DNA from 2 places in the Arthrobacter monumenti genome. Region 1 is predicted to be linked to the other one. Evidence: predicted binding sites of a transcription regulator. Region 1 holds the regulator's gene; the other holds the start of a gene.
What was found. Region 1 encodes HrcA, which represses chaperone genes, less so after heat shock. Its sites were predicted from a motif close to TTNGCACTCGNNNNNNNCGAGTGCNAA; they were not measured.
Positions count from the first base shown of each region.

Region 1 (14,652 bases):
AGCTCGGCTGTCCTTGGGTCCCGGGTCGCAATTCGTCCATGGGGAAGGACAAGACGTCCGTGGCACCGGGTTCGTCCATCCACTCGATGTGGAGCTTCTCCATGGCCTCAGTATCGACCAGAATGATGGACAGCTCGGCCTGCGGATGCACATGCAGACGGTCCAGGACGTAACGCCCGAGCCGGGACAGCTCTTCGTCGTCCGCCGCCATCGCCGACTCATTATTGATCTCGATACTCATGAGGCTCACCTGGGCTTCCGGGACGGGCTGTGCCCGTTGCGGCTGCCAGCCCCGCGGGATTCGTAGCTGCGCTGGATCTCGTCCCAGCGGCCGTAGGCGGTGACGATTTCGCTGACCAACTGGTGGCGGACGACGTCGGAAGCGTCAAGCGTGGAGAATACGACGTCGTCGATATCCTGCAGGATCTCCGACACGATACGCAGACCGGAACGGGTGCCCCCGGGGAGGTCAACCTGGGTGACATCGCCGGTGACGACCATCTTCGAACCAAAACCGAGCCGGGTGAGGAACATCTTCATTTGTTCCGGTGTCGTATTCTGCGCCTCGTCCAGAATGATGAACGCATCGTTCAGTGTGCGGCCACGCATATAAGCCAAGGGCGCGACCTCGATGGTCCCCGCCGCCATCAGCCGTGGAATTGAATCCGGATCCATCATGTCGTGCAGGGCATCGTAAAGCGGACGCAGGTAGGGATCGATTTTCTCGTTCAATGATCCAGGCAGGAATCCGAGCCGCTCGCCCGCTTCCACGGCGGGCCGCGTAAGGATGATTCTGTTGACTTCCTTGTGCTGCAGAGCCTGCACAGCTTTCGCCATGGCGAGATACGTCTTGCCTGTACCTGCCGGGCCGATACCGAAGACGACGGTATTGGCGTCGATAGCGTCGACATAGTTCTTCTGGTTGACCGTTTTAGGCCGGATGGTTTTGCCGCGGCTGGACAGAATATTGTGGGTCAGGACATCCGCGGGCCGGCTTGAGGTCTGCTCGCTCAGCATTGTCACCAACTGCTGGAGGAGCTGCGGGGTTATCAGGGTCTGCTTGGCGGCGAGGGTCCGGATCTCTTCGATCAGGCGGACGATCCTGCCTACGTCGGCAGCTGGACCGCCGACAGAGACGTCATTGCCGCGGACGTGAAGACTAACACCGGGGAAGGATTTTTCGATAAACCGCAACGCCTCGTCCTGGGCGCCAAGCGACTGGACCATTTGTTCTGTCGAGTCAAAGGAGACTTTTTCCGTTGACGTGTCAGCCGGGTCGAGGTCGACTGGAAATTCGGTCATATGAGCGGCCGTCGAAGGCCTTTTATCTCCCCTTTAAGTATCGATTAATTAGCAACCGTTGCCACGGTTCAGATTCCACTGCCGTTTCTGCGGCACCGGCTTCCCTTTAATGGTACGGCACAGCCCGCGATTACGCCCGGAGCGAGCGGCAGGTCGGGCCAATAGGTTGCGGTCCGGTTTCAGAAGAATATCAATCAGGTCTCAGTACGGTTGAGATGGGGCAATTAGCCGGTTTTGCCGGTGGACCGTGTGCCAAGCTTGGGAGATCCTCCCGGTGCAAAGGCGCCGGGACTCTGTTCAGGCAAGGAAAGAACGGCACCATCATCGGCAAAATACAGCGGGCACGCGGGGGCGGCACCGGATCAGTGCGCAGCTTCCATGGGTGGCTCGCTACATTGACGATGTCGTCACTTCTGCTGATCGGATGCACCGCAGACGTGGCCGAACCAGTTCAAGAAACTTCGATGCCAGCCCCGTCAGCCGTGGAAGCGCCGGGAGCCAGGTCGTCGGCGCTGTCCAGCGTCCCGCTTGAATCGGCTAAGACTGCAGCGCAGACTCCGGTCTACTGGCTTGGGGAGAGCAGCCGAAGCGTATACCTCTACCGTGAATTCCGGCAGACCGAGAATCGCGGCGATCCGATTACGACCGCCGTTCACGCGATGACAAATCAGCAGCCGCTGGATGAGGATTACTTCAATCCCTGGCGGCCCGCGTCCTCCATCGGCGCTTCCATTTCAGCCAAAAACGTCATCACGGTGGACATCTCCGCCGATGCGTTCGAACAGCCACTTGATGAGGGTATGGCCCGCCGTGCCGTCCAGCAGTTGGTCTATACCGCTACTGCGGCCGCTGCCAGTTTCGGATTGACTGCGCAGAATCAACAGATACAAGTCGTTATCCTGGTCGACGGCCGCACGGGCTATAAGGCGTTCGGGCACATCCGCCTGGGAGAGCCGATGGTGCGTGAGCATTCGCTCGCGGCTCCCGTCTGGATCATCGATCCGCAGGCAGGCACCGTGTACGCCGACAGCAAGGTCGTTGTCAGCGGCCGCGGTGTCTCCCGGAACGGCACTCTTGGCTGGGAGATCAGGGAAGTCGGGACCGGCGCGGAAGAACCGGAATTAGCGGAATACCCGTCCGGTTCCGTGGCCCTTGATGGTGAAGGAATGAACTCCGGTACCTTCAAGTTCTCCGTGACGCTGCCGAGGGGAGCATACGAATTGTCAGTCTTCCAGGGCGAACCCGGTGGCGAACGCGATTTTGTCGACTCCAAGCAATTCAGGGTCGAATAGCCCGGTTTGGACCGGGCGCGTGACGGAACTAGTCCCAGCGGCCCAGCAGATGGCTGAGCACAGAAACGGCTGCGGGGCCGGCTGTCGAGGATCGCAATACATGCGTTCCAAGCCGGACAGGGATGGCACCCGCATCGGTCAATGTCCCGATTTCCTGATTGCTGATGCCGCCTTCGGGACCCACAATGAGCAGGATCTTTGGCACATCTCCTAATCCGGACGTCTCCTGCGGGTGCCCGCTCCGGCCTGCGGCCGCCTGCAGCACCGGCGACGCAGCCGAATCGGCCGACAGTGACGCCATCGTAGCGGTTGCTTCTTCATGCAGTATGAGTGCCAAGTCGGCCAGGGCGGTAAATGCGACGAGTCCGGCGCCGGTTACATGCGGATGCACCTCCGGTACGCGTGCACGGCGCGCCTGCTTGGACGCGGCCTGGACGGTCGCCTGCCATTTGTCCCGGCCCTTGGCCGCTTTCGTGTCTTTCCACCGCACAATGGAACGGTCAGCCTGCCACGGTACGACGGCGTCGATTCCCAACTCGGTGGCCGCTTCAATGGCCAGCTCGTCGCGTCCGCCCTTGGCAAGGGCCTGGACCAGCACCAGTGAAGGCGAAGGCAGAGGTTCATCGAGCACTGACAGAATTCTTACTGGCAGCGCTTCTCCCCCGCCGTCGGCGACTTCTCCGCTGACCCGCCGGCCGGCGCCGTCGACGATGTCCACCGGTTCCCCCGGTGCCAGCCGCTTGACCGTGCGGGCGTGGTGCCCCTCGGGGCCGGCGAGCTGGTAGGTGTCACCGGCCTCCAGCTGCGCCAGTTCAGATGGTGAAGCGAAAAATACGGGGTTGGTCACCCTTAGAGGTTACCGAGCCGGTCCCGGAGTTTCGCGAAGACACCGCTTCCGCTGGATACGAGCTTTCCATCGCTGTACTGCTCATTCCGGGCGGCGGCCAGCTGGCGCAACAGCTCTTCCTGTTCGCCGTCGACCTTGGTGGGGGTTTCCACATGAATATGGACCTTGAGGTCTCCCCTGCCATAGCCGCGCAGGTGGGTGACGCCGAGTCCCTTCAGCGTGATGACTTCGCCGGCCTGGGTGCCGGGCTTGATGCTCAATTCGCGTTCGCCGTCGAAGGTGTCCAGGGTGACGTCGGTACCCAGGGCGGCGGCCGTCATTGGCACGCTCATGGTCGCATGCAGATCATCACCCTCACGGACGAAGTTCTGCTCGCTGTTGACCTTGATTTCAACGTAGAGATCGCCGCTGGGTCCTCCGGCCACGCCGGCCTCGCCCTGCCTGCCCAGTTGGATCCTGGTTCCGGTGGCAACGCCCGCGGGAACCTTCACTGTCAAGGTACGGCGGTTGCGGACACGGCCTTCACCGGCACATTCGTGGCACGGGTCGGTGATGATGGTTCCGAAGCCCTGGCACGATCCACATGGTGCCGTTGTCATGACCTGGCCGAGGATGGAGCGGACCGCGCGCTGGACCTGTCCGCTGCCGCCGCAAATATCGCAGGTGCGCGGGGAGGTGCCGGGGCGGCTGCAACTGCCGTCACAGGTAGGGCAGACGACGGCGGTGTCCACCTCGATCTTCTTGTTGACGCCGAAGACGGCGTCCTTGAGGTCAATCCGTACGGTAATCAGCGCGTCCTGGCCGCGGCGCATACGCGATGCCGGCCCACCGCCTCCGCCGGCGCCGCCGAAGAACGTCTCGAAGATGTCCTGGAAGGCGAATCCTTGGCCGGAGTAGCCGCTGCCGAAGCCGTTGTCCGTACCGTTTTCGTTACCGGTGGTGTCATAAACACGGCGCTTCTGGGGGTCCGAAAGCACCTCGTAGGCATGGGTGACAACCTTGAACTGATCAGCCGCCTCCGGCCCCGAATTAACATCGGGGTGGAGCTTACGCGCCAGCTTGCGGTAGGCCTTCTTGATCTCCTCGGCGCTGGCATCCTGGGACAGGCCCAGTACTTCGTAGTGGTTACTCAACTTCTTTGGTCTCTTCCTGTATTACTGGACACTTGCCTGTGCGGGCCGCGCAGGCATTGCCGTGGAAAGTTCTTCGTGGTCAGCCGGCCAGAATCCTGGACAGATAACGGGCAACAGCACGGACAGCCGCCATCGTGGTTGGATAATCCATCCGGGTAGGTCCGAGGACACCAATTTTGGCCAGTTCATCCGGCCCATAACCAGTGGCCACAACCGAGGCCTCGGTGAGACCGCCGTACCGGTTTTCGTGCCCGATGCGGACGGATACACCTCTGGCGTCCTGTTCCATTTCGGTCAACAGCCGCATCATCACCACCTGCTCCTCCAGGGCCTCGAGGACGGGGCCGATGGAAAGCGGGAAATCTCCGGTGGAACGGGCAAGATTGGCTGTTCCCGCCAATACCATTCTATCCTCGCGGTTGATCCCCGCCAGTTGTTCCAGCGAATTGCCCAGAACAGCTGCGACCGCGCGCTCCGCCGGGGCGCACGTGGCCACTGCTGCGGTAAGCAGCTGGGGCAACGCGACGAGCAGTCTCCCCTTTGTTGCGGACAGGAAAATGCCGCGTAACCGCAGCAGGGTCTCTTCGCCTGCATCGGCCGGCAAAGACACCACACGCTGTTCGACTTTACCGGTGGTCGCGATCAGCACTGCCAGGACCTGACGAGGTGCAAGCAGGACCAACTCTATGTGCCGGACAGCAGCGCTGCCAAGCTGTGGATACTGCACTACTGCGACCTGATTCGTGAGCTGGGACAGCAGCCGCACCGTCCGGTCCAGCACGTCGTCAAGGTCGTCCGCCTGATCCAGGAATGTATGAATGGCACGCCGCTCTGCCGAGGACAGCGGCTTTACAGCCGAAATCCGGTCGACGAACATCCGGTAGCCCTTGTCGGTGGGAATTCGCCCTGCACTGGTGTGCGGGGCGGCGATGAGGCCCTCTTCCTCCAGGGCGGCCATGTCATTACGGATCGTCGCGGAGGAAACACCCAGCTGGTGACGTTCCACAAGGGCTTTAGAGCCGACGGGTTCACGTGAGTGCACGTAGTCTTCGACTATCGCCCGCAGCACTTCGAGCCGGCGCGGTTCACTCACGTTTCACCTCCTCTGACATTGCTTAGCACTCAACATACCCAAGTGCTAAGTCTAATACGTTCATACCCATTGCTAGCATGGGTACGCGCTCGGCTTATTCACCAGGCCGCTGTGGGTTATTGCGGCAAGTAATTCGGTCCGGGCGCACCCCACAGAATCCGGTTCCGGCGAAGAAGGTCGATGATATGTACAGCTATGAATGGGGACCTCAGGACCTGGCCTCCCCCGCCGGCCGTCAGTCCTTGCCGGAGATTGCAGCGGAAAATGGACTAGTGCTGGAAGACGCACAGTCAGGCTGGGTAGGCGCAATCGTCCGGGTGGAAAAGTCGGGCGGCCTCCACGTCCTGACCCTGGAGGACCGCAGGGGTAAAACGCGTTCCTTCCGGCTCGGGTACGGCTTTATGCTCGACGGCAGGCCGGTCAAGGTGGTACCGAAGGCAAAGACCGCGCCGGCGCCGGCGGCCCGAACTGCCTCCGGGTCCGTGAGGGTCGAGGGCCAGCGGGCACGCACAGCCAAGGCCAGCCGGATCTGGGTGGAGGGTAAACACGACGCCGAACTCGTGGAAAAGGTCTGGGGCGACGACCTGCGGATCGAGGGCATCGTCGTCGAACCATTGCACGGTATTGACGACCTTTCGGCGGCAGTGAAGGACTTTGCGCCCGGCCCGCAGCGGCGGTTGGGCATACTGGTTGACCATCTGGTCAACGGCAGCAAGGAGTCATCGATCGCGGCGAAGGCGATGTCCTTGCCGGGTGCGCGAGCCAATGTTCTGATCGTGGGACATCCCTACGTCGATGTGTGGCAGGCGGTGAAGCCGCGGACACTTGGGTTTGCCCAGTGGCCGGACGTGCCTCGCGGCCAGGACTGGAAGACAGGGATCCTGAAGGGCCTGGGCTGGCCGCATGGGGATCATGTAGCGGTCGCCCGCGGTTGGCAGCGGATTCTTGGGTCGGTACATAATTACGCGGATCTGGAGCCGTCGTTGTTGGGCCGGGTCGAGGAAGTTATCGACTTCCTGACCGCAGGTGAGCCGGTCTGAAGTTTGATAGCTTGTCCGCCTTGGCGCACAATAGAGCTTGAGTGCTGTGCGCTTGCAGCTATTCGACAGTGAAGATGTCCGCCGCAAATTGGCGGTCCCTATCAACCTTGAGGTCTGAAAAGTGGCAAATCCCGCACGGGGCGGTTCGCCGGAAGGCAACCAGAGCCGGCCACCCTACGCTCCGTATCAGGGTATGTCGGCGGACGCCCAGCCTTTGACGGCATCCGAAGACCGGCAGTGGGCGACCATGTCCCACTTCGGAGGGATTCTCGGGTTCCTCCCCTCGCTGGTTATCTACCTGGTGATGCGTGACCGCGGACCGTTCACAGCCCAGGAGTCCAAAGAGGCACTCAACTTCACGTTACCGCCAACTATTTTGGCGGTGCTGGCAAACTTGTTGGCCCTGATCGACGGTCTTGGTTCCATTTTCGCCGTCGTTGCGGCTCTGATTTGGCTGGCCTTGACGGTCTTCGCCGTCAAGGCCGGAATCCATGTAAACAAGGGCGAACCTCATCGTTATGCCCTCAACCTGCGGCTGATCAAGTAGTCTCAGGCGGCTGAATCAGTCGGGCAGCAGGCGGCGTACGACAGCGTCGGCCAGCAACCGTCCGTGCAGAGTCAGTATTATCCGGCCGCGGAAAGCCGCCGCCGGTTCGATCAATTCTTCGGCGATCAGCCCAGCGACTTCACCGCGTCCTTCGGCGCTCAACTCCGACATGGGCAGACCTTCGCTCAATCTGGTCTGCAACATCACCCGCTCCACCCGGCGGGTGGATGAATCCAGGGTTTCGCGTCCAGCGGCCGGCGACTGTCCGGCGGCGAGGCGGTTGGCGTACGGAACAGGATGCTTCATGTTCCACCACCGGACTCCACCGACATGTGAATGGGCCCCAGGGCCGATTCCCCACCAGTCATCGCCCCGCCAGTAGGCAAGATTGTGGCGGCATGCCTGACCCGGTTCCCGGCTCCAGTTGCTGACTTCGTACCAATGCATTCCTGCTGAACTGAGCTTCCGCTCGGCAAGCAGATATTTCTCAGCATGGTCGTCCTCATCAATGGCAGGGACCTCCCCGCGGCGCATCTGGGCGGCGAGTTTTGTGCCTTCCTCAATGATGAGCGAGTATGCCGAGATGTGGTCGGGTTGATAGCCAAGGGCAGTATCCAATGACTGCTCCCAATCATCCATCGATTCGCCCGGCGTGCCATAGATCAGATCGATGCTGACTGCCAGGCCGGCCTGACGCGCCCAACCGACGGCTTCGGGAACCCGGCTCGGCTTATGGGTACGGTCAAGAACCTTCAACACATGCGGAACGGCTGACTGCATACCGAACGAGACCCGGGTGAATCCAGCGTTGGCAAGTTGCTGCAGTGATCCGGGAGTTACCGAGTCCGGATTGGCCTCGGTGGTGACCTCGGCGCCGTCTGCCAGCGGCCACAGCTTTGCCGCATGAATGAGCAGTGCTGTCAGGTCCGCCGCGGGCAACAATGTGGGAGTACCGCCGCCGAAGAAGACGGTCTGGAGCGGCCGGCGTGGAAGTCCGGATTCCTCAAGGACACGCGCGGCAAGATCCAATTCCGCCATGGCAGTGCCGGCGTACTCGTCCTGTGAGGCGCCGGAGCCTAATTCCTTAGCCGTATAAGTATTGAAGTCGCAATATCCGCAGCGGACGGCGCAAAACGGAATGTGGATATACAGACCGAAATTCCTGCTGTCGGCTCCCTCCAGAACCTGGGCCGGCAACAGCCCATCGGACGGGGCGGGGTCACCCTCTGGTAAAACGCTTGGCATCGGTCTACTGGTGTTCTGTACGGTCGGGCAACGGCTGGGTCACTTCTTGGCTTTGTCCTTGGAGTCGTCCGAGGATAGGGCGGCGATAAACGCTTCCTGCGGAACCTCGACCCGTCCCACCATCTTCATCCGCTTCTTGCCTTCCTTCTGCTTTTCCAACAGCTTGCGCTTACGCGAGATGTCGCCGCCGTAGCACTTGGCCAGGACGTCTTTGCGGATTGCACGGATATTCTCGCGGGCGATGATCCGTGAGCCAATGGCGGCCTGGATCGGAACCTCGAACTGCTGTCGGGGAATCAGTTCCCGCAGTTTGGCGGTCATCTGTGTTCCGTAGGCATACGCCTTGTCTTTGTGCGTGATCGCGCTGAACGCATCGACCTGTTCGCCCTGGAGAAGGATGTCCACCTTGACGAGATCGGCGGCCTGTTCGCCGTCGGCCTTCCAATCGAGCGATGCGTAGCCACGCGTCTTTGATTTCAAGAAATCGAAGAAATCGAAGACAATTTCGGCCAGCGGAAGCCGGTACTGCAGTTCAACACGTTCCTCCGAGAGGTAGTCCATGCCGTTCATCTGCCCGCGGCGTGCCTGGCATAGCTCCATGATGGAGCCAACGAATTCATTGGGCGCAAGAATGGTGGCCGATACCATCGGTTCCCGCACTTCCATGATTTTGCCGGCCGGAAACTCGCTCGGATTCGTGACGATGATTTGTTGCTTATCCTCAAGCGTGACCTGGTAGACGACGTTCGGCGCCGTTGAAATCAACGCAATATTGGATTCCCGCTCAAGACGCTCGCGGATGATTTCCAAGTGCAGGAGTCCCAGGAATCCGACCCGGAAACCGAAGCCGAGGGCGACCGATGTTTCGGGCTCATAGACGAGTGCCGCATCGTTGAGCTTGAGCTTGTCCAGCGCATCGCGCAGGACAGGGTAGTCTGCGCCGTCCAACGGGTACAGACCCGAGAAGACCATGGGTTTTGGCTCCTGGTAACCGCTGAGCGACTTTGCCGCAGGCTTGGCCAGGTTCGTCACCGTGTCGCCGACCTTGGATTGGCGCACGTCCTTCACACCCGTGATCAGGTAACCGACTTCTCCGACACCAAGGCCGTTGGAAGGCACAGGTTCCGGTGCGCTGACGCCGATTTCCAGCAGCTCGTGGCTCGCTCTTGTCGACATCATCTGGATCCGTTCGCGCGGATGCAGCTTGCCGTCAATCACACGTACGTAGGTCACCACACCGCGGTACGTGTCGTAAACGGAGTCGAAGATCATCGCGCGGGCAGGAGCGTCGGCGTCGCCAACTGGAGCGGGTATCTCGGCCACGATCTTGTCCAGCAGCACTGCCACACCGTCGCCAGTCTTACCGGAGACGCGCAGTACGTCATCCGGTTCTCCGCCGATGAGGTGCGCCAGCTCTTCTGCATACTTATCCGGCTGCGCCGCCGGAAGGTCGATCTTATTGAGCACCGGAATGATGGCAAGATCGTTCTCCATCGCCAGATAGAGATTGGCCAGTGTCTGAGCTTCGATCCCCTGGGCAGCATCCACCAGCAGGACCGCGCCTTCGCAGGCGGCGAGGGAGCGTGACACCTCATATGTGAAGTCGACGTGTCCGGGAGTGTCGATCATGTTCAGTGCGTAGCTGGTCCCATCCAGCTCCCATGGCATCCTGACGGCTTGCGACTTGATCGTGATGCCGCGTTCGCGCTCAATATCCATGCGGTCCAGGTACTGTGCCCGCATGCCGCGGTCACCGACGACGCCGGTCAATTGCAGCATGCGGTCGGCCAGCGTCGACTTCCCGTGGTCGATATGAGCGATGATCGAGAAGTTTCGCAGGATCGCCGGATCGGTTGCGGCGGGCACCGGAGCAGTGCGGGCCAAGGGAGTCACGCAGTGTCCTTACGTTTGAGGGAAAATAGACCGGTCTCCAGTCTCCCACGTCTTGACCGTGCCGTGGTCATAGGGATCGAGGTGCATGATCATTCAGACCGGGTGTGAGCACACATCCATGGACTCTGATAAGCTGTATAGCTGTGTGTCCGCGCAGGTCGTCGGGCACGGCAAGCTGGTCGCCATGGTATCCCCACGCCACTCAGTCGATGTCCAGTTTGAATGCCCTCACTGACCGAAGTCCGCATTACAAAGAGAGTTTATACGTGGCCAATATTAAGTCCCAGAAGAAGCGCGTTCTCACTAACGAGAAGGCCCGCCAGCGCAACAACTCGGTGAAGGCCGAACTGCGTACGGCAATCCGTGCAGTCAAGACTGCGATCCAGTCCTCCGACAAGGAGGCCGCCAGCAGCGCCCAGGCCGCTGCCAGCCGCAAGCTGGACCAGGCCGCCACCAAGGGCGTTATTCACAAGAACAACGCCGCTAACCGCAAGTCAGCTCTTGCGAAGAAGGTTGGCAGCCTCTAAAGGTTTTGCCGCTCAAATCATTGAGCAATGGCTGTGGCCGGCACCAAAGGTGCCGGCCACAGCCATTTAAACCAACCCTGATTGATTGCATATCGAGGCCGGCGACTCCAGCCATCGGCCCCGCCCTCCAGCAGCTAGCGCCGGCTGACCGACGTGGAAATGATGGTAACGGCGCGTTCCAAAGCGTAGACAGGGTCGCGTGCAGCCCCCTTCACCTGGGCATCTGCCTCTGCGACGACTTTGATCGCCTGGATGAGCGCGCCCGGAGTCCATCCGCCGCTGTCTCTTCTGGCTTGGTCAACCTGCCACGGCGCCATCCCAAATTCACGTGCAAGTTGGGCCGAGGGCCCCCTTGAGCCGGCAACTTTGGCCACTGTCCTCAATTTCATGGCCAGCGCGGCGACGAGTGGTACGGGATCCACACCGGTGGCCAGGGCGTGCCTCAGGGCGGACAAGGCCTGCCCGCCCCGTCCGGCCAAGGCTGCATCCGCGACCTTGAATGCAGTCGCCTCAACCCGGCCACCGTAATAGCGTTCGACGACGTCGGCTGTCAGTTGTCCATCGACGTCGGAGAGCAACTGGGAACAGGCCGCCGCCAGCTCGGACAGGTTCGCTCCGACGGCGGCAACGAGTGCCTGTGCCGCCGCAGGCTCAATGCGGCGGCGTGCATCGCGGAACTCGCGGGTTACGAAGTCGATCTTCTCCGCGTCCTTCTTCAGCGGTTGACATTCAACGACTGGCGCTCCATTGGATTTGAGAGCATCCAGCAGTTTCTTCCCCCGCGCTCCCCCGCTGTGATGCAGGACGACGACGGTGCCTTCGGCCGGCTGGGCTGCGTATGCCAAGGCGTCGGTAAGGAATTCATCGTTCATGGATGCCACGGCGGAGACCTCGATGAGTTTCGCCTCACCGAACAGCGATGGATTGGCCGCCATTTCGAGCTGGCCAGCGGCATAGTCGGATGCGTCCAAACGGGTGCGTTCCAGTGCCGGTTCGTGCTCACGGAGCCGCGAGCGGATGCGGTCCAACGCCCGCGTCGCAATATACTCCTCAGGTCCTGCTACCAATACAACCGGTGCAGGTTCGACCTCCCGCCAATCAACTGTCCGGGCAGAGGATTTCGTTCCAGCGGTCTTGCGTGCTGTCTTTGCTCCCGGGCTCAATGGCGCCTCTTTGTTCGTCGGTTTCTCACTTCTCCAGCCTACCTTTCAGACCACATACGCAGGATGTCCGACTGTTTGCCAATGTAGATCCTTCCGTCCTCATCCGTTCTGCCGATGTGCGCACCCACCTGTTTCAGAGCGGAGATGATATCCGGGGCTGGATGCCCATAGTCATTGTCAGCTCCAACGGAAATGAGTGCCATGGCCGGCTGGAGTTCCAAGATCACGGCTGTTCCGCCGTTGTCCGCCCCATGGTGGGCGACTTTGAGGACATCGACGCCTCGTTGGAGGAAGCCACCGCCCAACATCAGCACCCGTGGGGCGCGGGCCAAACGCAGCAGGCGTTGCATCCCGTCCTCTTCAAGATCACCGGTCAGGAGAACTGACAGCGCCGATCCTTCAGCTTGCTTGACCCGGGCGGCGATGACGATGCTGGAATTGTTCTTGGTGCTGACAGGATGGTTGGCGGCCGGCCAGAGCACCTGCCAGTGGACCGGACCATCGTTGCCCTGCTGTCCCCGTTGGGCATGGACAATCTCTACATTGTGTTCCTCGAGCGCGGATACAACGCCAGAAGGCAGTTCGGGATCTGTGGTCGAAATCAGGGCCAGCTTCACCTCACGTCCAGCGAGGACGCCCTGCATGCCCCCGTTGTGGTCGGCATGCATGTGCGTGATGACCAGGACATCCACCGTCGAAATCTCCAGGTCCTGCAGGCATTGATCCATCAGCTCCGGGTCGGGACCGGTGTCGACGACGACCGCCGAATGTGAGCCGGTGCGGATGACGAGTCCATCGCCCTGGCCCACATCGCAGGCCACCACCGACCATTCGGATTCTCCGGGCACCGCACCGGATCCGCTGATCAGTAGGCCGGGACCCACCCCGAAGAGGACACCGAGAACCAACGCGGTGGCGCACCGGTTCAGCCCTGAAGCAGGCTCTCCCGGCGGCAGGCGGACGAGTATGCTTGCGGTCTGGCGCAACCGTGCCGGACTGGACAAGACCCAGAGCGCAGCCAACGAAGCGGTGGACAACGCAGCCATCAGGACCACTCCGGTGGCACCGCCCGGCCAGGGTATGGCCGCCGCCGGAGCAGAGCTGAAAAAGCGGGCGGTCGATCCAACCCACTCGGCGCCGGTGCCGGCGATAGCCATCAGCAACGGGACGAGCGGCGGACACAGGAATAAGGCCAGCACCGCCAGCATCCCGACGATGGTGATGACAGGTATCGCCGGTGCCACCAGTACGTTGGCGAGCACAGAATAGGTAACCAATTGCGGCTGCAGCAACACAATTACCGGGGCGCAGAAGACTTGGGCCGCGACCGGGACAGCTACCGCCTGCGCCGCCCACAACGGCATCCACCTGGCGAGCCATCGTGCACATCTGCCCCCAAAGACGATGAGCCCTGTGGTGGCCAGAACCGAGAGAATGAAGGCGTAGCTGCCGCTTAGCCATGGGTCGTGGGACAGCAGCAGAACGACGGCGATGCAAAGCAGGGAAGGTGAACGCCTGCCGCGTCCGTTCATGACCGCGACGATGCCGATCGTTCCCATCACCGCTGCCCGCAGCACGCTGGGATCGGGACGAACGAGTGTCACAAACGCGAGCAACGCAAATGAGGCCACGGTGGCTGCCAACCAGCGCGGCAGGCGTACGGCATAGCCGCAGAGGAAAACAACGCCGAGAATTATGGCGCAGTTGGCGCCGCTGACTGCTGTCAGGTGTGTCAGGCCGGTGCGTTTCATCGCTTTATCAAGGTCGGCGCCCAGACTGCTGCGGTCCCCCAGCACCATACCGGGCAGAAGCTGCGCGGCATCGGAACTCAGCGTTGCTGCATGGTCCTTGAACGTGCGTCTGATGCCGGTGGTGCGATTATCCCAATGGCTTGCCGGTTCAATGAGGGTTGGGGACGTTTCCGAAAAGAAGAGCGCCTCCACTTCGTCCCCGGCGGTTGCGCCTGCGAGCGCACCAGCACCGCCCACCCGCTGGCCCGTTTGTACCGCCGACCATCGTTCGCCGGCTATGACCAGGACGGGTGTGGCTGCTGAAAATTCGTTGCCATCAACAGTTGCCTCCACAATCGTTGCCTCGATCAGGTATTGGACAGCCCCGCTGAATTTAGCCGGTGAGTCGCTCACGGCCGGGTCGGCGGTGATGAGGAGTTCGGCTGTGATTGTCGAGCCGTCGTGGATGGCCCCGTCAATCGGTCCAGCCGTTCGTTCGGCCGACGTTTCTGCGGCTGAGAAGGAGACAAGGGCCAGACAGAGAAGCGGAACGGCCAACGTGACAACAGCGGTGGCACCCCGCCGGCGTCCTCCCAGCACCAAGGCAACAGCTGCAGTTAGGAGTGCGGCGGATCCGGCACAGTATCCCCAGCCAGGGCTGACCCGAATGAAGACGATGGCGCCCGCCCACGCCATCAGAGCCGCCGGAACGAGTCTCAGGTCCCACGTGCGCTCGGTCCGGTGACCGTCATCGTCCTTTTCGATGGCGGTCACCCGGCGGATTCCGCTCGCCGTTATCGTGGCGAGGGCAGCAACGGCCTTGGCAGGAGGGTCCTGCCG
Region 1 covers NZ_JBTNCY010000009.1:69,619-84,270, forward strand. The annotation lists gene ybeY (rRNA maturation RNase YbeY) at 1-241, opposite strand, end outside; gene ACX80B_RS14590 (PhoH family protein) at 247-1,302, opposite strand; gene ACX80B_RS14595 (GerMN domain-containing protein) at 1,767-2,594, shown strand; gene ACX80B_RS14600 (16S rRNA (uracil(1498)-N(3))-methyltransferase) at 2,623-3,441, opposite strand; gene dnaJ (molecular chaperone DnaJ) at 3,444-4,574, opposite strand; gene hrcA (heat-inducible transcriptional repressor HrcA) at 4,654-5,667, opposite strand; gene ACX80B_RS14615 (DUF3097 domain-containing protein) at 5,853-6,707, shown strand; gene ACX80B_RS14620 (DUF4870 domain-containing protein) at 6,901-7,254, shown strand; gene hemW (radical SAM family heme chaperone HemW) at 7,270-8,499, opposite strand; gene lepA (translation elongation factor 4) at 8,539-10,392, opposite strand; gene rpsT (30S ribosomal protein S20) at 10,659-10,919, shown strand; gene holA (DNA polymerase III subunit delta) at 11,054-12,082, opposite strand; gene ACX80B_RS14645 (ComEC/Rec2 family competence protein) at 12,121-14,652, opposite strand, start outside.

Region 2 (14,652 bases), on a different contig from region 1:
CTATCCACACCGCCGGCTTAACCGCGTCGGGCGCGGCATCCACAGTGGATGCCGCGCCCTTCGTTGCGCTCGGCTAAACCGAAAGCTGAGCTTGTGGGGACTAGAAGCCGCCCATACCGCCCATGCCGCCCATGTCGTCGCCGCCCGGGGCTCCGCCGCCGCCCTTTTCAGGCTTATCGGCGACAACTGCCTCGGTGGTGAGGAACAGACCGGCGATGGAAGCCGCGTTCTGCAGGGCAGAGCGGGTCACCTTGACCGGGTCGGCCACACCGGCGGCCAGCAGGTCCTCGTACTGGCCGGTTGCTGCGTTGAGTCCGAAGCCAACGTCCAGGCCGCGGACCTTGTCGGCCACAACGCCCGGCTCGAGGCCAGCGTTGAATGCGATCTGCTTCAGCGGAGCATCAATAGCAACCTTGACGATGTTCGCACCGGTTGCCTCGTCGCCCGAAAGCTGCAGGTTGGCGAATGCCTTCACGCCAGCCTGGATCAGAGCCACGCCACCACCGGGGACAATGCCTTCTTCCACAGCCGCCTTGGCGTTGCGGACGGCATCCTCGATGCGGTGCTTGCGCTCCTTGAGCTCCACCTCGGTGGCTGCACCGGCCTTGATAACTGCAACGCCGCCGGCCAGCTTGGCCAGGCGCTCCTGCAGCTTCTCGCGGTCGTAGTCGGAGTCCGAGTTCTCGATCTCGGCGCGGATCTGGCTGACACGGCCGGCGATCTCGTCGGCGTCGCCTGCACCCTCGACGATGGTCGTCTCGTCCTTGGTGACAACGACCTTGCGGGCCTGTCCGAGCATGCTGAGCTCGGCATTGTCCAGTTTCAGGCCGACTTCCTCGGCAATAACCTGGCCACCGGTCAGGATGGCGATGTCCGCCAGCTGAGCCTTGCGGCGGTCACCGAATCCGGGAGCCTTGACGGCTACGGACTTGAAGGTGCCGCGGATCTTGTTCACGACCAGGGTGGCCAGGGCTTCGCCCTCGACGTCCTCGGCGACGATCAGCAGCGGCTTGCCGGACTGCATGACCTTCTCCAGGACGGAAACCATGTCCTTGACGTTGGAGATCTTGGAGTTGACGATCAGGATGTACGGGTCTTCCAGTACGGTTTCCTGGCGGTCGGCATCCGTCACGAAGTAACCGGAGATGTAGCCCTTGTCGAAGCGCATGCCCTCGGTGAGCTCGAGCTCCAGACCAAAGGTGTTGGACTCCTCGACGGTGATGACGCCTTCCTTGCCCACCTTGTCGAGGGCTTCGGCAATCAGGTCACCAATGGCGGTGTCGCCGGCGGAAATCGAAGCCGTGGCAGCAATCTGCTCTTTGGTCTCGATCTCCTTGGCGGAGGCCAGCAGTTCCGTGGTCACTGCTTCAACGGCCTTCTCGATGCCGCGCTTGAGGCTCAGCGGGTCAGCGCCGGCCGCGACGTTGCGCAGGCCTTCCTTGACCAATGCCTGGGCCAGCACGGTGGCCGTCGTCGTACCATCACCGGCGATATCGTCGGTCTTCTTGGCAACTTCCTTGACCAGCTCGGCGCCGATCTTTTCGTACGGGTCGTCCAGCTCGATCTCCTTGGCGATGGAAACACCATCGTTGGTGATCGTCGGAGCGCCCCACTTCTTCTCAAGGACCACGTTGCGGCCACGCGGACCGAGGGTGACCTTGACGGCGTCAGCGAGGATGTTCAGACCCCGCTCGAGGCCACGGCGTGCCTCTTCGTCAAATGCAATCATTTTGGCCATAACGGCTGATGTCCCTCCTGGACAGTTCCACTGTCAGCTATAAAGAGCACAGACCTGCTGCGATGCCCGCGACGGACGGACTGACACGCGGCGATCTCTTTACGCCTCGCGCCGGCCCTCACCACAGAGGTTTACTGTTCCACTCCAGCCCAGCGCTGCTTAGCAGTCAACCGGTAAGAGTGCTAAGCCAAAAATTAGCACTCAGGCCCCCGGAGTGCAAGCTGTGGCGGCGTTGCAGCGCCCTTGTTCGCCGCCCGCGCAACTGGGGCTTCCTATTCCTCCGGATCTGTTTCCCCTGTGGTTGCCGTTATCGTCTTCGTTGCTACCGCCCGGCCGTTCGCGCCGTACTCGTACAGCTGGAACTTCGCCCGGGTAATGTCGCCGTCCGCATCGAAGGTGGTGGGACCGGATTGTCCTCGATAGTCGATCCGTTTGCCCTCGGCCAGCAGGGCAACACACTCCGCGAAGCCGGAACACTCCGTTGCCGCCGGACCGGAGGAAACGGAAGAACCATCCGTGTACTCGTGATTACCCGAGACCGCCAGGAGGTGGGCAGCGATGGACGCCCCGGCGTCGTCATCAGCATCGGCCGCAGCAAGCGCAGCCAGGATAACCGCGTCGTAAGCCTCCGCCGCAAAGGTCAGATGTTCGAGGTCCGGGTTCACCGTGAGGACTCGTCGTTGGAATGGTGTCGACGGCATGCTTCCCGCGAGGATTCCGTGACTGCCCTTCAGCGCTCCGGCCGGCAGCTCCTCGTGATAGTTCCCGGTGGCGGCGCTGCCCAGGAACAACGTCGAAGGTGCTATTCCGGACGCGGTCAGCTGTTCCAGGACGGTCCGCGCTTCACGGGCTATGACGACGACGGCGTCCGGCTTTGCGTCCACGGCCTTCGCGACTGCCTGGCCGGGATCTCCGGCGGTGGAAACCAAGGCCGGCGATGTTACCTTGCCGGCGAGTTCCTCCTTCAGGGCTTCGGTGACAGTGGCGCTATAGGCCGATTCGTCGTGCAGGACCATAACGTCCCGCTTTCCCGTCTTCCATAGCTGATCGGCCAGCGCCGCGCCTTCCAGGACATGGGAAGGATAAGTGCGGAAGTAGAAGCCCCCGGAGGAATAGTCACTCAAAGCCGCTGCACCATTGGAAGGGGAAATCAGTACCGTCCCGGCATCGCTCAACATGTCGGCTGCTGCAGGCGCATGCGAGGAATCAGTGGGGCCGATGACGACGTCGGCGCCGCCGTCAATAAAGTCCTGCGCGGCCACAACCGCGGCCTCGCCACCCTGCGAAGGAAGCAGTTTCACCGGCTGGCCGTTGAGCCCGCCTGCATCATTGATTTCCCTGACGGCCAACTGCACCGCTGCCCGCTGGGAGTCGTTCAGGAACTTCTGCTCTCCGGTACTTTCCAGGATCATCCCGATTTTCAGCACACCGTTGCCTTTGGCCTGCGTATCGGCGATTCTGAGATTCGGCTGTGGCTGACCGCATCCAGACATACCCACCGCCAACGCGGCCACCATCGCCACGGTTGCGGAGGCGTTGACCACCCTGTTCCGGCCTGTTTTTACGGCTGCCATGGCGTGACCAGGCCGCTCAGAGCGGCCTTACGCTTTCGGCCTGCGGGCCTTTATGGCCCTCGGCGATATCAAACTGGACGCGCTGTCCTTCATTGAGGGCACGATCCCCGTCCATTTCGATAGCCGACCAATGAACAAACACTTCGGAACCGTCCTCATCGACACTGATGAAGCCGTACCCCTTTTCCGCGTTGAACCATTTCACAGTTCCCTGCGCCGTACCTTCTCCAGACTGTCATGCCCCGTTGCGGCGGTCTCACTGACCGGGGCATGCAATCACTTTATTCGCCGGTCCCCGGAAACGACGGCGGCGGCGCGCGGAACGTTATCGAGGCGTAACGATTCAGCGGCTTTAGCTAAAGCCGGGTCCGAGCACTACGGTCAGCGGTTGCTGAAAATCGGCAGTATCCACAAGCTGCTCAATCCCCAGCGAACCCGCAATTGCCTGCGCGTTGGCCAACTGATCGGGACCGTTGTAAAAGACCACGGAACTTGCCTGCGGTGCGCCGGCCCAATTACCCGTGAACGTGACCGGCCATCCGGAGGCGGTCAGCCGGCTGCTGGCGTTGCCGGCCAAACCGGGCACGGTCGTTGAATTCAGAACGACGACGCCAGTGGTCTTGTCGACCGCCGCAGCCTCCGGCGAAGGTTCGGCAGACTCTGAAGGCGCTTCCGACTCCGCCGGCTCTTCCGTCTCCTCAGCGGGGGCTTCGCTCACCGCCGGGGCCGCACCGCCCTCGGGCTCCTCGCTGGGCCCGGACGATTGCTTGTTCTCGTCGTCGTTGATCGCTTCCACAGGTTCGTCGGTAGCCTGCGAAGCCGCGCCCTGGGTCGCAACCGGTTGGGAGCCGCCCGGAAGATTGAGGTTGGGAAGGACGAAGTATGCCACGGCGCCGATCAAGAGGGCGATCACACCTGCCGAGATGACGATCGCCAGTCCCCCGCCCTTCGGCTGTTCCATCCGTTCGCGGTGAACTCCCTGACGCGATGAGGATTCCGGGACCCGGTCAAACTCGTCCCGAGGGTAATTGCTCATAGTCGGCTGATGTCCTTGTGATTGCTGGCTGCTGCGGTGGCTTACGCCTCGTTTCCAAGCCGCCGTGCAGTACGTGCGCGTTGACGAGACGTACGTAGTCTACGCAATCTCTTGACCAGCATGGGATCGTGGGCCAGTGCGGCCTCGGTATCGATCAGCGCGTTCAGGATCTGATAATAATGCGTGGCTGACAAGTCGAACAGCTCCCGGATGGCCTGTTCCTTGGCCCCGGCGTACTTCCACCACTGCCGTTCAAGGGCGAGCATCCGCTGCTCCCGCTCGCCTAAGTCGCTGTCCGGATTGTATTCAGTGTCAATGGAAAAAGCCTTAGCCGTGCCGGCCCCCGGGGATACTGCCGGTTGGGATCCGGATGCCTGAGCTGCTGCCACGACACACTCCATCATTGTTTTCCGCCATGAATTACCTCCCCATGGTAGTTGGAAATAACAGCCGTGTCATTCGTACCGGCGCGCCGCCCGCGGTGCCGGGCGCAACTCGCCTGTACCCGCCGCCATCGGCAATGATGGAAATATGCACGACGACGGCACTGACCTTTCAGAGGTGATGGCACCGGACTGGGCCGAGGCATTGGCACCGGTCGAGCAGGATATCCACGCGATGGGAGAGTTCCTGCGGGAAGAGCTCAGAATGGGTTACCAGTACCTGCCGGCCGGTGGACACGTCCTCCGGGCCTTTCAACGTCCGCTCGCCAACGTCAAGGTCCTGATCGTCGGCCAGGATCCGTATCCGACGCCGGGACACTCCATCGGCCTGGCGTTTTCGGTCGAACCGCATGTCCGGCCGCTGCCGCGGAGCCTGAACAACATGTACAAGGAACTGCATGCGGATCTAGGCATTGAACCCGCCCCGCATGGCGACCTTAGCGCGTGGAGTGATCAAGGTGTGCTGCTCCTGAACCGGGTGCTCACCGTCCGTCCGGGTGAGACCGGATCACACCGCCGCAAGGGTTGGGAAGCGATCACCGAAGCTGCTATCCAGGCTGTTCTGGGACGCAATCAGCCGCTGGTGGCCATCCTCTGGGGCCGGGATGCGCAAAAACTCGTTCCGTTGCTCGGCGATACGCCGCGGATCGAATCCGCCCATCCGAGTCCGCTGTCGGCTTCACGCGGCTTCTTCGGCTCACGGCCGTTCAGCCGGGCCAACGAACTCCTGCAGGCGCAAGGAGCCGGGCCGGTGGACTGGCGCCTGCGCTGAACTGAGCTACCGCCGCCGTCCGAACTGAGTTACCGGCGTCGTCCGCGGCGCCGCTCATTGGCACCCATACCCTTGGTGACCGGGTTGGCGAGGTTGTCGCCGAGGACCACGCCGCCGGCAATCGCAAGGATGACCGTCAGTGCATTGAAAATTCCCAACGGCCCGTTCAGGCTTCCGGTTTCCTCGATCGTGAAGATGTACATGGACCGGAAAATCAGCAGTCCGGGCAGCAGGTAGAGCACCGCGGGTACAGCCACCACAAGCTGCGGGGAACGCAGCCGCAAGGCGACAATCCTGGCGGCAAAACCAATCACCACCGCCGCCATCGCCGGTGCCAACCGCTCGCCGATGCCCAGGTTCAAGGCGGCTGAATAGACGAAGTACCCGAGGACTGCCACCAGTCCAGTGGGCAGCAGCAGGGTGGCCTTGCTCTGTTCGATAACGGCAATCATCGCGCCGGCGATCAGCACCAGCAGGGTCAATACCCAGAAATTGTAGAGCGGCGGCGTTGCCTCGGTAACGTCGAGGCGCGGCAGGCCCATCATCACACCGCCGACCAGGCCCACGGCAATTCCCGACACCACGGCTCCGAAGGTCAAAAATGCCGAGAGCAGGCGTCCTGCAGCGGTGACGGGATACCCGTTGATCGCATCCTGCACGGCGGAGACGAGCCGGCCGGAGGGCAGCAGCAATAGAATGCCGCCAGCGATCACCAGTCCTGGCGAGATCGGCATGGTTAACCACCAGCACAGCAGAGCGATAAACGTGACAACGGCGGAACTGGCTGCGGTGGTGAAGAACTCCGGCACCCGCCACCGTCCCAGCTGCCGGGCGAGGATGTTGACGAGGATTGTACTGCCGAAGGCCACAGCAGAGGCAGTCATTCCGCCACCGATAATGGCGACAATCACCGCCCCGAAGATTCCGACGGCGAAAGTCACCATCCATTTTGCGAACGGCTTCGGGCTGGTGGTGATCTCCCCCAGACGGTTGGCTGCCTCGCCGCGGGTCATGTCGCCGTCGATAATCTCCGTAACCAACTGATGCACCAGCGACAGGCCGGCATAGTTATTGGTCCACGAGCGGACCACCCGCATCACGGTGATCGGGGTGCGGTCCTTCGGGGCGTAGTTGATCACCACTGACTGGTTGGTGATGTCCACCTCAACGTTGCGCAGACCCAGCGACGCGGTGACGGCGATGATGCTGGTCTCCACTTCGAGCGCGCCGGCACCGTAGCGGAACATGGACTCGGCCAGGTTCAGGGCAAAGTCGAGGGTCTTCCGGGCATTGGCGTCAACCCCGCCGACCTGGATGGTGGGGTTGGCGTATGGACTGCCAACCAACCGGTCCACGAGACTCATTGGTGCCGTCGGCGGCGACTCGCCCTGCACCAGTTTGCGGAGCATCTGCCGGGCCGGATAATTCGTCCGCGGCTGCGAGACCGCCTGCACCGGCCGTGTTCCACCCGTGGCAGGATTCGTTTCCTGGGGAAGCGCCATCTTGTCTGGAGCTGGCCGCTTGCCCTTCCGTGTGCGGCCGGGCGTCTTATCCTCCAAGAACCCCTCCTCAGTGCTGCTTGGGTACCGCCGGCAACGTCACGTTCCGGCCGGCAATACCGTCATTTTTAATAGAATGGCTGGTGATGTTTCCGCCAATACACTTGGCGGGCAACACGCTCACCGATAGTGCTCCAAACACGGTACTTCACGGGACTAATCACGCGGTCATAGCAACCTACGAAATCGGTGACAGTTTTGGTGAAGCTGGTCTTGAACAAGCCCAGACCGTACTGCGGGTGGTCCTTGTCCTTGCGCCTGGCCGCCGGCGGCGTTCCACAGAAATCATACTCCGTCACGCCCAGTTCCTTGAGCTGGCTAATCGCCGTCCACTGCAGCAGGTGGGAGTCACCGTACTGCGAGCGCCGCGGCGTCGAACCGCCGTCTTTATAGGTGCCCTTGTAGCCGTACTTAATCACGAACGCACCGACCGACGGTTGACCGTCCTCGTAAACGAACAGCATGCGGCCGAAGCCGGCGTCAACGAACTTCCGCCAGAAGGTCCGGTAGTACTCGAAGGACCGCAGCGTTGCCGTCAGCTGACCCTGCTGTGCCTGGCCCATCAGCCCGAACATGGCCCGGAAGTTTTCCTCCGTCGGTTCCATGTTGTGCACTTCAACACCCTCACGGATGGCACGGCGGACGGCGTTCCGGCCGCGGGAGTGCAGGTTTTTCAGCAGCTCCTCCGGTTCCGGGCTGACGTCCAGCAGCGCCGTCGAATCATTGGGTTGAATATTGAAGGTTTTGAGCAGACCGGACCGGATAAAGAATGCGCGGATTTCTTCCGTGGCGACGACGTCGGGCTCCACCTTGACTGCGAAGACGTTGAGCCGGAGCCGCTTCACCAGCGCCGCCGCCGCATCCGTAATGTCCGGCACATCGGCCGGTTCCGCGACGTCCGGTCCCTTGATCATGTACCAGAGGCTTCCGAGTCCCGGAAAGGCCTTTTCCAGCACCAGGTTGTAGCTGGTGTAGGGACCTTCGAATACGAGATGTACCGGACGCCATCCCTGCAACTGCTTCACCTCGGCGAAGGGCGTCGACTGGAGTACATTGCCGCCGTTCGGATTCGAGGTGACGTGTGAATCCCAGTCGGCGATCTCGTCGGCAGTGGCCAGTCGTGCGGAAAATTCGGGCACAGTTCCTCGCTTCGCTTCTTTCAGCCATTGATTTCATTCCAGCTGCGCTGGTGGCACGGCGTTGCGCCTTCGTCATCGCCTTGGCTCTGTCCAGCTTCTGTCGCCGACAGGCCCCGCACAAATCGTACTCTGTCTAGCGCTCTCCCCAGGCGGCAGTCAATCCTGGGAGAAATTCCTCAGGCAGTTCCGCAACCGGGACGATCACCATGTCCTGGACCTTCCAATCCATCTCAATGCAGGCTTTCCGTGCTTGCTCGAGGTGTCTCATTGACGGAGCCAGTTCCTTGTTGGGCACCACGAACGACTCGACATGGAACACGTGGCCTTCATCACGAATTCGGGATTCAGCTTCCGCCACCCAGTCCAGGGCACCAAGGTAAGCATCGATACGGTCGCTGAGCGGGTGCGGTTCTGAGTCGTCGTAGGTCCGGGCCCGGGTGTCGACCAGCCCTCCCACGGCACCCCGCAGGTTCCGGATCCCGTCGTTCAAAATACTCGCGGAGATGATCAGCGCAGCCACGGAATCCGCCCACCACCAGCCAATGCCGATACCTGCCACGCCGACTGCTGCCGCAACGGCGGTCATCCAGTCCGCCTTGTTCATATCCGCATCCGCGTACAGCACCTTGTCGTGCAGCTTCTTGGCAAGTTTCATCTTGACCATGCCCAGATACACCGGCGGCGCAGCAGTCAACGCCATCGCACCGATCATCAGCCAGCCCAGCCAGAACGTTTGCCCGAACAGAGTGATGCCGCCAATGGTCGGATGCTCCGCGGTGATCAGCGCGATACCGGAGTCGACCACCAGATAGCCACCCATAACCAGCAGGGCAACGGCGGCAACCAGATGGGCAATCCCGACGGAGCGATGGAATCCATAAGGGTGCTGCTCGGTTGGAGCGCGCCGGATGATGCGGCATGCCACGAGGAAAGCAATTGGTGGCAGGAACGACAGCAGATCTTCGATCCAGGCCGCTTTCATAGCCTGCGAGTTACCCAGCACAAGGTAAACGATGACGACCGCAACGATAAGGAAGGAGATGGTGATCCATTCCCATTTGATCGCTTTGCGCAGCGCCGCCTGCTGCTCCTCTGGAAGCTCGGTATGGCCGAAACGGGCAGTCTTGCCTTCCTGGCTCATGATGCCAGCCTCTGACTTCCCGGCATTTCTCCGGTCACCTCCGAAAACCAATTTTGGCGCGGCTGCTGCTCCGCACTCTAGCAGAACCAGTCAGCATACTGTCGTTATCGAAATGGCAGTTCAGCTCGTCGATCCGTACGTATATCCATGGTCCGCAGCAAATGATTTAAAGACCTCCTTGGTAGTGTCGCCTTTTGCGATGAATTTGCCGCTCATATATTCGGCCAGATCGTCCAATGCTTCGGACATGACCAGACCTCCGAGGCGGATATCGGGCCGTTGTGAAAGTCGCGCTTCTTCGCACAATTCCGACGCAAAGAAAATCATTGCAGGCAACGAAGTTTCCGCCTGCGCTTCGGGAAAGTAATATGTTTCAGCATTCTGCGTCAGGTCCACACGGACTTGGACGATATCCGTAGCCAAGGTCTCCAACAACTGGCTGCCGATCGCTGAATCCACATCGCTCAACTGGCTGGCGTAGTCGGCCCTTCGCAGCAGGTTCAGCCGGACAGCCAGGGCCCGGCGCCGGGCAAGCGCCGGATAAATCTGCATGAACCAGGACACCGCTGCCGTAAGCAGGGCAAAGCCGGTAATGGCCTGCAGCGGTGACGCCAACCGCAACCAATTGTCGACGGCGACAACGTCCCCGTAGCCGAGTGTTCCAAGGGTGACCAAAGAAACATAAAACGCCTCGGCTATGTCCGCGTATCTGGACTCATCAAGACCCGGAGCATAAGAAAATCCTTGCGGAATATGCGGATAGTAAATCAACGCCCACCCAACGGTTTGCAATAAAGCCCAGATCCCGATTACCGACACCACGGCCAGCGGACCGGTAAACGGTCCAGGCTTGCGTTTCAGGCTCCTCGAAATCCACCACACCGACGTGACCACCATCCGGCTCAGTCCGCCGCGCCCACTGGGATGCAGCAAGGTCTGGAAAACGTCGTTCAACCCCACCGCGGCCACGACAATTCCGAGAATCGTAAACAACCACTCCATGCAAAGACTGTAATCGTATTGACCCCATAAAACCGTGCATTAAGAAGTATCCTTAGTACACGTGGGAAATCGACTTGATTCCCACCTCTACCACGTCGCCAAAGCGTGACGCGGTCAGGGTAATTCAGGTAGCAGTATCCATTAAGGAGTAGGACACATGGGTATCATCGGGTTCCTGATTCTTGGCCTCATTATGGGAGCGCTGGCCAAGCTCATCCTGCCTGGAAAGCAAGGCGGCGGCTGGATTGCCACCTTGGTGCTGGGCGTACTTGGGGCCCTCCTCGGAGGATGGCTCGGATCAGCAATCTTCGGGGTCGGACTCGAAGAATTCTGGTCGCTCCAGACCTGGCTCGTCGCGCTGGTCGGAGCACTGGTGGTCCTCGGTATTTGGGGATTCATCACCAACCGCGGCCACGCCCGGACCTAACCGCACGCTGGCTCACCGTCACGTGGCCCCCGGCCCATCGGACCGGGGGCCACGTCCTGCCTTTACCATCTCGTATCGATCAGACGCCTGTCGCAGAGATCAGGACTTCCCACCCTCAAGGAACTGCCGGAAAGTCAACGGGGTCCGCCCGGTAAGTGCCTCGAGATCACCGCTGACTCCGTCCAGCTCTCCCTTGGCGACAGCCGTATACGTACTGACCCAGGCATCGTACTGCCAGCCCGGTGCGTCCCACTTCTTCCGGGATTCGTAGGCCTCTTCCACGGTTTCGTTGTAATAACCCACATCCCTGCCGGTCACGTCGCTGATGGTTGCGGCGATCTCGGCGAAGGTCAGGGCCTCCGGCCCAGTGAGATTGTAGGTCCGGCCGGCATGCGGACCCGGATCCTGAAGTACGACGGCGGCGGCAAGGGCAATATCGTCCCTCGCCACAGCAGACACCCGGCCGTGATTGCCTGGGCCGCGGATAACGCCGTCATCGCCGGCCAACATAGGCATGATGTCCTGGTAGAAGTTGTTCCTCAGGAAGGTGAACCCAAGGCCGCTTCCACGGATGTGCTCCTCCGTTGCCCAATGGTCCCGGCCCAGTGTGAACGTCGCATCCGTGGCGGCGCCAAGAAAGGACGTGTAAACAATATGTTCGACGCCGGCATCCTTCGCCGCGTCGATGAAGGTCCTGTGCTGGGTCACGCGGTCGGCGGTTTCCGAGGCGGAGACCATGAACAACACTTTCACGCCGGACAGCGCCGTTTCGGCCGAATCCCTGTCCGAATAAGTGGCACGCACTGTGGCCGCACCCGGCAGTTGCGGAGCGCGGCTGATGTCGCGCACCGGCAACCGCTGCTGCAGTCCGGCGTCGGACAGGATCTGCGCCACACGGCCTCCCAGAGCGCCGGTGGATCCGGTTACTGCGATATCGGCTACCTTCTCAACCATGAAGTTCCTCTCCTGCGTTGGCTCTACCGATGCGAACAACCCGTCGGCTGCATCAATTCCGCCGACGGTACCGCATCCCGTCCAGCTTGACATCACCGCCGGACCGGGAAAACTGGAAGCATTACCGTGGGAGGGGAGGCAGGCACTGTGAAGGAGCCAGAGTCGCCGCGCTTTCTCGCTTCGGGGCAATGGGTGGACCAGGACGAACCGGAAGGCCACGGACTGCACTTCGGCTTGAATTGGCGGCGCGACCGCAAAGCCCGCATCCAGCGGTCCTGGGAGGAAACGTTTGCCCTCCACGACGAGATTTTCCGCCGCTGGTCGGAATACGAACTGGATCTGGAAAAGCTGATTGACTACCCCGTGATGACGGACCTTCGCGAGCCGCATACAGTGGCTATGGTCAAGGCGATGCGCGCTGCCGGCAGACTGAGGCCCGGTTCCGCAGCCGGCCATCACGAGGAAGCCGCCGGCAGCGAGTACGGACATGCGGTGCGCGAATTCGAGGAGGCATTCCTGATTGCCGAAGCGGAAGCGAAGCGGGTCAAGCGCGGACATTTCACACCCGATGAACAGCAGCGGTTGCTGACGGCCCGCCAATTGCTCAACGTGGCCGCTGATGAGGCGAGCTCGCCCGGGGAAAGACAAGGTGCCTACCGGCAGTTGCGGAAGGCGGTTGACGGACTGATCGCCATCCCCGAAAAGGCCCTCGCCGCTCTCGAAGCCCGCCACGAGCTGCGGCGGCGCGCCACCGAAACAGCACAGGAACTGGACGATTCCCCATGACCCAAAGCGACACTCCATTGCTGGGCGGGTGGTCGATGCTGGCCAGCTCCGCCGTCGTCGAACTTCTGCTGCGCTCCGGCTTCGACTGGGTGTGCTTGGATGCCCAGCACGGCCAGTACGACGACGGCGCTGTCACCGAGGCAATGGCGATGACACGGCAGCTGGAGACACCGGTCCTGGTGCGGGTGGCGGCCAACGACGCCGCCCTGATCGGCCGTACGCTCGATGCCGGGGCGGCGGGCGTCATCGTTCCGATGGTCAATTCCGCAGCCGAAGCGGAACGGGCCGTGCGCGCCTGCCTGTACCCGCCCTCCGGGGACCGCAGCCGGGGGCCGTTCGAGGTCCACCGCGGCCGCGGCTTCCCATCAGTCGAGCAAGCCAACGCGTCGGTTCAGGTCGGGGTCATGGTGGAAACCGCCCGGGCGCTGCGCAACCTCGAAGAAATTGCAGCAGTACCCGGGATCGGCTTCATCTTCGTCGGTCCGCTCGATCTCTCCATCGACCTGGGCACCACCATCGATGGCCTGCTGGTCGGAGACGGTGAAGGCATCCCAGACGGCGAGCGCCATCCCGGACCGGGCGGGCATCATCTTGAGCGGGTTGTCCGCGTCTGCCGGGAGCATGGCATCGGGAGCGGCGTCTTCACCACCAATCCGGACCACCTTGAGTCGTTCAGGGCCATGGGCTTCGGCCGGATTGCGGCGGCCACGGACGTATCGCTGCTGCAAGCGGCTGCCGGGGATCTGCTCGCCGGACAGGGCAGGAACCGCCCAGCCGGGTAGCCCGAAGCGGGACCTGCCGCGAGGGGACTGCCGCGGCGTACACTGCGGGTATGGTTGCACGGATGATCCGCCGGATCGCCGGGCGGAAGATGCTTCTGGTCAGCGGCCTTCAAGTCGTGTGCTTGGCGGGTCTGATCGCTTACCTCGTTCATGCCTTTGGCGTTGCCCCTTTTGCCGCCGGGATTCAAGCGGTCAACGTCTGGACCGTGCTGGCGGCACTATCGTGTGGCTTTGTTGCAACCTGGGCGCAGGGGGCACGGTGGCGGATTATCTGCCGCGGGTATGGGATCGAGCTGTCCACCGGTCAAGCGTTGCGCCAGTGCTACGGCGCAACGCTGTTGAATTCTGTACTCCCCAGCGGGATGGCCGGCGATGCGCATCGAACCGTCCAGCACCGGGCCGAGCACAAGTCATCGTGGTCCAGCAGCATCGGCTCGGTCGCGGGAGAACGGTTGGCAGGAACCGTAATCGTCATTCTCGCGGCGGCGATCGCGCTCGCGACACAGGATTGGCGGCTGAGCATTGCGACGCTCGCAGTGGCTGTAGTTGTATTCGCCGGTGCCTGGCCTTCCATCCGCCGAATTGCTTTGCCTGCGTCGACGGCGGTCTGGTCCTTGTCGCTGCTGCAATGGGGCTGCTTTGTGCTGATGTTCTGGGCCGCGGCGTCAATGACCTCACCAGGCATTCCATTCGCCCATGTGGCCGGTCTGGGAGCGATCTGCCTGGCCAGCATATTCATTCCCCTCGGTGTTGGCGGTTGGGGGCCGCGCGAGGGCGCCACCGCGCTGGCATTCATGGCCTACGGTTACTCCGGCGCGGAAGGCGTTGCCGCAGCCACCGGATACGGCATCCTGGCCCTGATATCCGTCCTGCCGGGCTTGCCCATCTTGCTCGCGTCCACTTCCCTTGCCGCGCAGCTCCGGGCGGCTTTCCGCCGCGAAGCGAAAGATGATGTTGCGGGCACGAAACCCATATGACACTCGTCTGGGTATAGTCGGGATATCTGCGCTGCAGCGAGCGCATCCCCCTTCGGAGAAAGGCAGCCATGCCCCTCGATGTTCACCGCCTCCGCGCGCATTTCCCGTCCCTGGCTTCAGGCATCGCCCACTTCGACGGACCCGGCGGCACCCAGACGCCCGACGTCGTCGGCCACGCCATCGCCGCCACCCTGACCGGCCCGCTGTCCAACCGCGGCCGCAGCGTCCTCCCGGAGCAGAACGCCGACGACGCCGTCGCGGGGTTCCGCGCCGCCTTCGCCGATTTCCTCAACGCGGACCACCGTGGAATCGTCTACGGCCG
Region 2 covers NZ_JBTNCY010000010.1:59,434-74,085, forward strand. The annotation lists gene groL (chaperonin GroEL) at 101-1,738, opposite strand; gene ACX80B_RS15350 (ABC transporter substrate-binding protein) at 2,011-3,312, opposite strand; gene ACX80B_RS15355 (cold-shock protein) at 3,329-3,517, opposite strand; gene ACX80B_RS15360 (LytR C-terminal domain-containing protein) at 3,665-4,348, opposite strand; gene ACX80B_RS15365 (DUF3263 domain-containing protein) at 4,390-4,665, opposite strand; gene ACX80B_RS15370 (uracil-DNA glycosylase) at 4,880-5,563, shown strand; gene ACX80B_RS15375 (threonine/serine exporter family protein) at 5,593-7,065, opposite strand; gene ACX80B_RS15380 (lipid II:glycine glycyltransferase FemX) at 7,191-8,261, opposite strand; gene ACX80B_RS15385 (cation diffusion facilitator family transporter) at 8,395-9,402, opposite strand; gene ACX80B_RS15390 (potassium channel family protein) at 9,523-10,404, opposite strand; gene ACX80B_RS15395 (GlsB/YeaQ/YmgE family stress response membrane protein) at 10,562-10,831, shown strand; gene ACX80B_RS15400 (SDR family oxidoreductase) at 10,931-11,785, opposite strand; gene ACX80B_RS15405 (hypothetical protein) at 11,933-12,571, shown strand; gene ACX80B_RS15410 (HpcH/HpaI aldolase family protein) at 12,568-13,353, shown strand; gene ACX80B_RS15415 (lysylphosphatidylglycerol synthase transmembrane domain-containing protein) at 13,404-14,330, shown strand; gene ACX80B_RS15420 (cysteine desulfurase-like protein) at 14,399-14,652, shown strand, end outside.
Region 2: the regulator HrcA is predicted to act here: its motif matches at 1,898-1,924, upstream of groL (chaperonin GroEL).